Regions from separate parts of the Thauera sp. JM12B12 genome, predicted to be linked through region 1. Evidence: predicted binding sites of a transcription regulator. Region 1 holds the regulator's gene; the other holds the start of a gene.
What was found. The regulator FNR, encoded in region 1, switches genes on or off when oxygen is low (the NO sensors DNR and NnrR bind a similar motif). The targets are predictions, from matches to a motif close to TTGANCTAGNTCAA.

Region 1 (4,312 bases):
GACGCATGCGCACCTCGATCACACCGGGCTCGTGCCGAGGCTGGTGGCGCTCGGCTACAAGGGGCGGATCTTCGCCACCGCGGCGACCGTCGATCTGCTCGGCGTGATGCTGATGGATTCCGCGCACATCCAGGAGAAGGAAGCCGAGTGGGCGTTGCGTAGCCGGCGCGCGCGCAGGGCGGGCCGCGCCGGCGAGCTCGCGCCGCTGTATACGGTCGAGCAGGCACGCGCCAGCCTTGGACGGCTGCGCCACGCCGCCTTCGACGAGATGATTGCGCCTGGTGCCGGCGTACATTGCCGATTTCGCAACGCAGGCCACATCCTCGGCTCCTCGATCATCGAGATCGACGTCGAGGAGCGGGGGCATACCCGTCGCCTGGTCGTGTCCGGTGACCTTGGGCAGCCGATGCGCCCGGTCCTTCAGGATCCCGTGCCCATCCCCGAGGCCGATTATCTTTGCGTGGAATCGACCTACGGCAACCGAGCGCACCGCTCCTTCGCCGAGACCTGTGACGAGCTGGCCGAGGTGTTGCGGCGCACGCTCGAGGTGCAGGGGGGCAACGTGATCATCCCCGCGTTCGCAGTCGGGCGGACGCAGGAGCTGCTTTTCGTGCTCGCGGACCTGGTGCGGGCAGGGCGCATCGCTCGGCTCGACGTCGTGGTCGACTCGCCCATGGCGCTGGCAGTCACCGAACTCACGGTTCGCCATGACGACCTGTGGGACGACGAGACGCGCGAACTGTTTGCCTGGAGCCGGCAGCACGCCGACCGCTTCAATCTCCGCTTCGTCCAGGATGTCGAGGAGTCGATGGCGCTCAACAGCGTGCGCGGGGGACTGGTGATCATCTCGGCAAGCGGGATGTGCGATGCCGGGCGGATCAAGCACCACCTTCGCCACAACATCGGCCGGCGCGAGTGCGCGATCGTGATCGCGGGTTTCCAGGCGGCGGGCACGCTCGGTCGGCGCCTGGTGGACGGCGCCCGTCAGGTGACCCTGTTCGGCGAGCGCATTCCGGTGCGCGCGCGCATTCACACCATCGGCGGCTTGTCCGCGCATGCGGATCAGCCGGCGATCCTCAGCTGGCTGCGCGGTTTCCGCCGACCGCCCCGGCGTACCTTCGTGGTGCATGGCGAGCCGACCGCGGCCGCTGCCCTAGCCGGGTGCATCGAGCGCGATCTCGGCTGGCGCGGCGTCGAGGTCGCCGCGCCAGGCGTGTCTTCTGTCCTGTCCTGAGCGGCCGGGATGCGTTCCGGCCGGTCGGTCAAGCGTTGTAGCGCGACAACCGCGCGGGATCGCGCAAGGTGATGCGTTTGCCCGCCACGCTGATGAGGCCGGCCTCGCTGAGGTCGTGAAAGATCCGTGACAGGGTCTCGGGCGTCAGGTTGAGGCGCGAGGCGATCACCTGCTTGCTGGTGGGCAGGGCAATCTCGCACGGCGTGTCGCTGTCGGCCACCTGCAGCAGGTAGCCGATCACGCGCTGGGTGCTCGAGCGCAGGGAGTAGGTCTCGACGTCCTGGATCAGACCATGGAGGCGGATCGCCATGCCGGCGAGCAACTTATGGGCGAAGGTGGAGTCCTGATCGATGAGCTCGCTCACCACCGCCTGGCCGACGTGAACGAGGACGGTCTCGCTGAGTGCCTCGGCAAACACCGGGTAGGGATGGTTCATGAACATCACCGCCTCACCGAAGCTCTGCATCGGACCGACGATCTCGACGACCTTCTCCGTGCCCTGAGGCGAGGAGAACGCGAGCTTGACCTGTCCGGAGACGACGAAGTAAAAGCCGTGCGGCTGGTCTCCGCGCTGGAACAAGACCTCGCCGCGCGCGACGTGACGGTCGCGGGTGTAGCGGGTGACGCGCTGGATGTCGGCGTCCGAAAGCTCGCTGAAGAGCGGAATGCGCTTGAGCAGGGACGGAATGTCGAGCTGGGCGTGGGGGGGCATCGAATGGACTCTCCGTAAGGCGTCGCAATTTTAATCGAGCCGGCTCGCTGCCGGCTGCTCCCGGCTCTCGGGCCGGCTATCGAGAGGAGAACGAATGTATTACGCGATCAAGCACCTTCACGTCACCTGCGTCGCCCTCAGTGCGGCAGGCTTCCTGCTGCGCGGCTTGTGGATGATGACCGGCAGCCCGCTGCTGCAGCACCGCCTGACCCGGGTGCTGCCGCACGTCATCGACAGCCTGCTGCTGCTGTCTGCGATCACGCTCGCCGTGATGATCCAGCAGTACCCGTTTGCGGCCGGCTGGGTCACCGCAAAGGTTCTCGGTCTGCTTGCCTACATCCTGCTCGGTACCCTCGCCCTCAAGCGCGGGCGCACCATGGGCATGCGCATCACCGCCTTCACCGCGGCGCTGCTCGTCTATGCGTGGATCGTCTCGGTGGCCTTCACCAAGCAGGTCGCCGGCTTCCTGGCCTGAGGCGGCCACCGATCTCAGCGCACGCCCTGCTGGTGCTGGATCAGCCTCTTCAGTCCGGCAGGGTCGAGCAGCAGCACGTGCTTCTGCTGAACCGAGATGAGCCCGTCTTCCTGGAAGCGCGAGAACGCGCGCGACACGGTCTCGAGCTTGAGCCCGAGATAGGAGCCGATCTCCTCGCGCGTCATGCGCAGGTTGAACTCCTGCGACGAGAAGCCGCGCGCGTTGAAGCGCTGCGACATGTTGAGCAGGAAGGCGGCCAGGCGCTCCTCGGCGCGCATCGAGCCGAGCAGCATCATCACGCCGTGGTCGCGCACGATCTCGCGGCTCATGACCTTGTGGAACTGGAGCTGCAGTCCGTCGATCTCGTGCGAGAGCTGCTCGAGCTTGTCGTATGCGATCACGCACACCTCGCTGTCTTCGAGGGCGACGGCATTGCAGCTGTGGGCCTCGGTGCTGATGCCGTCGAGGCCGAGGATCTCGCCGGTCATCTGGAAGCCGGTGACCTGCTCCCGGCCGTCCTCCAGCAGCACGTCGGTCTTGAACGAGCCCGCACGGATCGCGTAGATCGCCTCGAAGGGGTCGCCTGCCCGGTAGAGGTTCTGCTGGCGCTTGACCTTGCGCCGCGCGCCCACGAGCTCGTCGAGACGGCTCAACTCGCTGTCGGACATGCCGAAGGGCAGGCAAAGCTCGACCAGGTTGCACTGCGAACAGGCAGTCTTCAACCCGTTCACGGTAATTGGCACGGTTGCCCTCATCTGCACGATAATCCTGCTTCCCCGACGAAAGACGCCGACATGGGCGCGAGCGGACTTTCAAGTCATGCCCGTTGACCCACGTCAACCAAAAAAATACGGTGTTCTGCCATTGTTCGGCACACACTGCCGCAGCAAGATCATGAAAAGCCAGAACGAACTCATCTTCGATCCGCAACTCATCCGTAGATTCGACATCAACGGACCGCGGTACACTTCCTATCCGACGGCGGATCGCTTCGTCGAGGCCTTCAATGCCGAGGCGCTGAAGTCCTGGCTCGCCAAACGAGCCGTGGGCGGCGTAAGCAAACCGCTCTCATTATACTTCCACATCCCGTTCTGCAACACGATCTGCTACTACTGCGCCTGCAACAAGATCATCACCAAGGATCATGGGCGCTCCGCCAAGTACCTGAAATATCTGGCGAAAGAGATTGCGATGCAAGCGGCTTGCCTGGAGGGAAGCCGCCAGGTCACGCAGTTGCATCTCGGCGGCGGGACGCCGACCTTCCTGTCGCACGACGAGATGCGCGAGCTGATGGCCTCGGTGCGCGAGCACTTCACGCTGGTCCCCAACGGCGAGTATTCGATCGAGGTCGATCCGCGCAAGGTCGATTTCGACACCGTCAAGCTGCTCGCCGATCTCGGCTTCAACCGCATGAGCGTGGGCGTGCAGGACTTTGCCGAGGACGTGCAGGCGGCGGTCAATCGCATCCAGAGCTACGACGAGACCAAGCTCGTCATCGATGCGGCGCGCGCGACCGGCTTCAAGTCGGTGAGCATGGACCTGATCTACGGCCTGCCCAAGCAGAACGTGATCAGCTTCAACCGCACGCTGGAGCAGGTGCTCGCGATCTCGCCCGATCGCATCTCGCTCTACAGCTACGCGCACCTGCCCGGCCTCTTCAAGCCCCAGCGCCGCATCAACAGCGGCGACATGCCCACCGCCGACACCAAGCTGCAGCTGCTGCAGCTCGGCATCCGCCGCCTCACCGAGGCCGGCTACGTCTACATCGGCATGGACCATTTCGCCAAGCCCGACGACGAGCTCACCGTCGCCCAGCGCCAGGGTCGGCTGCATCGCAACTTCCAGGGCTACTCCACCCAGGCCGAGTGCGACCTGCTCGCCTTCGGCGTGT
Region 2 (4,312 bases), 1.3 Mb from region 1:
CGGCGACCACCGAGGACGGCACCCGCTCCAAGGTCGTGGGCCTGGCCGATCTCTCCGGCCGGCGCTTCATCTACGCGCTGTTCGAGGCGGGCGAGATCCGCATCACCGACTTCTCCGACCCGAAGAACCCGGTCACCCAGCGCTTTGACGGCGGCAAGCAACCTTACGACGCACTGGTGAGCCCCAACGGCCGCTACTACATCGCCGGCCTGTTCGGCGAGGACGGGCTGGCGCTGATCGACCTGTGGAACCTCGACAAGGGCAGCCGCAAGATCCTCTCCGGCTACGGCCGTGGCGAGCAGCCGCTGCCGGTGTTCAAGATGCCGCACCTGCGCGGCTGGTCGATCGCCGGCAACCGCGCCTACCTGCCGGCGATCGGCCGCCACGAGGTGCTGGTGGTCGACACCGACACCTGGCAGGAGGTCGATCGCATCAAGGTCAAGAGCCAGCCGGTGTTCGCGATGGCGCGCCCGGACGGCCGCGAGATCTGGGTTAACTTCGCCTTCCCGGACAACGGCTGGGTGCAGGTCATCGATACCGTGACCGGCCAGGTCACCGATACCCTGCAACCGGGACGCGGCATCCTGCACATGGAGTTCCTCTCCAAGGGCCACGAGGTCTGGCTGTCGGCGCGTGACGACAACAAGGTGGTGGTCTACGACACCGCGAGCAAGAAGCCGATCGGCGGCTTCGACTCGGCGAGCCCGAGCGGCATCTTCTTCACCACGCGCGCGGCGCGTACGGGTTTCTGATGCCGCGCCAGCCCATCCTGCCCGCGGCGCTGGACGCCACCGGCTTTCGCCTGCTCAACGAGTGGCAGCGCGACTTCCCGCTCGAGCCGCGTCCCTTCGCGCGCATCGCGCAGGCGGTCGGCACCGGCGAGGCGGAGGTGATTGCGGCCTATCAGGGGTTGAGCGCGCAAGGGCTCGTGAGCCGGGTGGGGGCGGTCTTCGCCCCGCGTCGCCTGGGGGCGAGCGCGCTGGCCGCCCTGGCGGCACCGCCCGAACGCCTGGAGGAGGTGGCCGCGCGCGTCACCCGCGAGCCGGCGATCAACCACAACTACCAGCGCGAGCATCGCTACAACCTGTGGTTCGTCGTCACCGCCGCCTCGCGCGCGCAGCTCGACGAGGTGGTCGCCGGTATCGAGCGCGACACCGGTTGCGCGGTCATCGTGCTGCCGCTGGAGGAGGAATTCCATATCGACCTCGGCTTCGATCTCAAGGCCGGCGGAGAAGGGCGACGCCCCCATGCGGACGCCCGTGGCGGCGAGCCGATCGCGCTCGGCGACGCCGATGGCGGCTGCAGGTTGCCGACGATCGAGCGTCAGCTGATCGGCGCGCTTCAGGGCGGCCTCGCGCTGGAGGCGCGGCCCTTCGCCACGCTGGCGGCGCGGGTCGGCCTCGCCGAGGGCGAGGTCATTGCCTGCATCGCGCGCTGGGTGGACGAAGGCCTGATCCGCCGCTTCGGCGTGGTCGTGCGCCACCATGAGCTCGGTCTCGAGGCCAACGCGATGTGCGTGTGGGACGTACCGGACGCCGAGGTCTCCGCGCTCGGACGCCGGCTCGCGCAGGAGGCCGCGGTCACGCTGTGCTACCGCCGCCGCCGCGTGCAGCCCGACTGGCCATACAACCTCTTCTGCATGATCCACGGCAGCGCGCGCGAGGAGGTGCTTGCGGCGCGGGACGACCTTGCCGTACGCCTCGGACTCGATCGCCATCCGCACGCGGTGCTGTTCAGCTGCCGGCGTTTCAAGCAGACCGGTGCGCGCTATCTCGGCGCCAAGGATCTCGCCCATGTCTGAAGCCCGTCCCGAAGCGCCGGCCGGCCGTCGCGGCGTCGCCGCGAAGCGTGCGCCCGACGATACCGACCGTCGCCTGATCAACGCCATCCAGGGCGAGTTTCCGCTCTCCGAGCGACCCTTCGCCGAGGTGGGTGCGGCGCTCGGGCTGTCCGAGGACGAGGTGATCGCGCGTCTGCAGTCGCTGCTCGACGACCGCGTGCTGACCCGCTTCGGGCCGATGTACCAGATCGAGCGCATGGGCGGCGCATTCTGCCTGGCGGCGATCGCCGTGCCCGAGGCGCAGTGGGCGGGTGCGGTGGAAGCGGTCAACGCCTTCCCCGAGGTGGCGCACAACTACCGCCGCGAGCACGCGCTCAACATGTGGTTCGTGCTCGCCACCGAGACGCCCGAGGGCATCGCCGACTGCGCGCGCCGCATCGAGGCCGCTACCGGGCTGGTGGTGCATCTGTTCCCGAAGGAACGCGAGTACTTCGTCGAGATGAGGCTGGAGGCTTGATGGCACAGGGCATGCCCGAAGAGGGCCTGGTCGCGCGCGCGGAGGCGCAGGGCGCCGCGCTGGCGCGGCCCGATGAGTTTCCCTACCGTGATGTCGCGGAACTCGACCGCCGCATCGTGCTTGTCACCCAGGGCGGGCTGCCGCTGGTGGCGCGGCCGTACGCCGCGGTCGCCGAGGCGCTCGGCGTGGGCGAGGACCTCGTGCGCAGCCGCCTCGCCGCGATGCTTGCCGACGGTCGGATCCGCCGCATCGGCGCCGTGCCCAATCACTATGCGATCGGCTACACCGCCAACGGCATGAGCGTCTGGGATGTGGACGACGCGGTGATCCACGCGGTGGGAGAGCGCGTGGGCGCGCTCCCGTTCGTCACCCACTGCTACCGCCGGCCCCGCCATCTGCCCGACTGGCCGTACAACCTGTTTGCGATGGTGCACGCCGCCAGTCGCGAGGCCGCGCTCGCGCGTGTGGAGGAGATCGCCGCGCTGATCGACGAGGCGTTCCCCGGGGCCTGCCGGCAGCGCGACGTCCTGTTCTCGGCCGGCATCCTGAAGAAGACCGGGCTGCGGATCGGCGGCTGACGCGCCTCCCGGCGTACGCCGGGATGGCGCGCGCGCGCGATCCCGGGACCCTTGACCCGCGTCATTTTCTGCGCGGGGCGGGTCGGGTCAAATGGTCGCCATTCAGGAGGCCTCCATGTTCCGCATCTCCCAATTCATCCGCGAGCTCGACCATCCGACCCCCGCCGGCCCGCGCCGCAACCCGCCGGGCCCGGTGGTGATCTGGAACCTGATCCGGCGCTGCAACCTCACCTGCGAGCACTGCTACTCGATCTCGGCGGACAAGGATTTCCCCGGCGAGCTGAACACCCAGGAGGTGTTCAAGGTCATGGACGACCTCAAGGCCGCGCGCGTGCCCGTGCTGATCCTGTCCGGGGGCGAACCGCTGCTGCGCCCCGACATCTTCGACATCGCGCGCCGCGCCAAGGGCATGGGCTTCTACGTCGGCCTGTCGTCCAACGGCACGCTGATCGACGAATCCAACATCGACGCGATCGACGACATCGGCTTCGACTACGTGGGCGTGAGCCTCGACGGCATCGGCGCCACGCACGATCACTTCCGCCGCAAGCAGGGCGCCTTCGAAGCCTCGATGCACGGCATCCGCCTGTGCCGCGATCGTGGCATCAAGGTCGGCGTGCGCTACACCATGACCGAGGGCAACGCCCACGACCTGCCGGCGCTGCTGAAGCTGGTCGAGGACGAGCGCATCGACAAGTTCTATTTCTCGCACCTGAACTATGCGGGCCGCGGCAACAAGAACCGCGCCGGCGATGCGCGCCACCGCACCACCCGCGAGGCGATGGAACTGCTCTTCGAGACCTGCCTTGAGCTGCACCGGCGCGGCATCGACAAGGACTTCGTCACCGGCAACAACGACGCCGACGGCCCCTTCCTGCTGCACTGGGTGCAGCGCCGCTTCCCGGACAAGGCCGCGCACATCGAGGCCAAGCTGCGCCAGTGGGGCGGCAATGCGAGCGGGGTGAACGTCTCCAATATCGACAACCTCGGCATCGTGCATCCTGACACCATGTGGTGGCACGTGCCGCTCGGCAACGTCCGCCAGCGCGCCTTCGGCGAGATCTGGAACGACCTCTCCAACCCCCTGCTCGCCGGGCTCAAGCAGCATCCGCGCACGCTGGAAGGGCGCTGCGGCGCATGCAAGTACCTCGACATCTGCAACGGCAGCTCGCGCGTGCGCGCCGAGCAGGTCACCGGCAACCCCTGGGCGGAGGATCCGGCCTGCTACCTCCATGACGAGGAGATCGGGGTGAATGCCGAGGACTACGGCGCCGAGCGCGTGGTCACCACGCCGTGGACACGCATCAACAAGGTGTCCGCATGAGCGCCCGCATCCCGGCCTTCACCGGCCTGCTCGCGCTGATCGGCGCCCTGGCGGCCCTGCCAGCCGGCGCTTCGCCGGGCACCGTCGCCGGCCCTGCGGCAAGTGCGGCGACG

Region 2: the regulator FNR is predicted to act here: its motif matches at 2,927-2,940, upstream of nirJ (heme d1 biosynthesis radical SAM protein NirJ).

The regions. Positions count from the first base shown of each region.
Region 1 covers NZ_CP154859.1:3,173,208-3,177,519, reverse strand. Annotated here, with positions in the region: gene AAG895_RS14360 (MBL fold metallo-hydrolase) at 1-1,234, shown strand, start outside; gene AAG895_RS14355 (Crp/Fnr family transcriptional regulator) at 1,263-1,946, opposite strand; gene AAG895_RS14350 (SirB2 family protein) at 2,041-2,421, shown strand; gene fnr (fumarate/nitrate reduction transcriptional regulator Fnr) at 2,436-3,176, opposite strand; gene hemN (oxygen-independent coproporphyrinogen III oxidase) at 3,316-4,312, shown strand, end outside.
Region 2 covers NZ_CP154859.1:1,906,428-1,910,739, forward strand. Annotated here, with positions in the region: gene AAG895_RS08505 (cytochrome D1 domain-containing protein) at 1-752, shown strand, start outside; gene AAG895_RS08510 (Lrp/AsnC family transcriptional regulator) at 752-1,801, shown strand; gene AAG895_RS08515 (AsnC family transcriptional regulator) at 1,794-2,297, shown strand; gene AAG895_RS08520 (Lrp/AsnC family transcriptional regulator) at 2,297-2,875, shown strand; gene nirJ (heme d1 biosynthesis radical SAM protein NirJ) at 2,991-4,199, shown strand; gene AAG895_RS08530 (cytochrome D1 domain-containing protein) at 4,196-4,312, shown strand, end outside.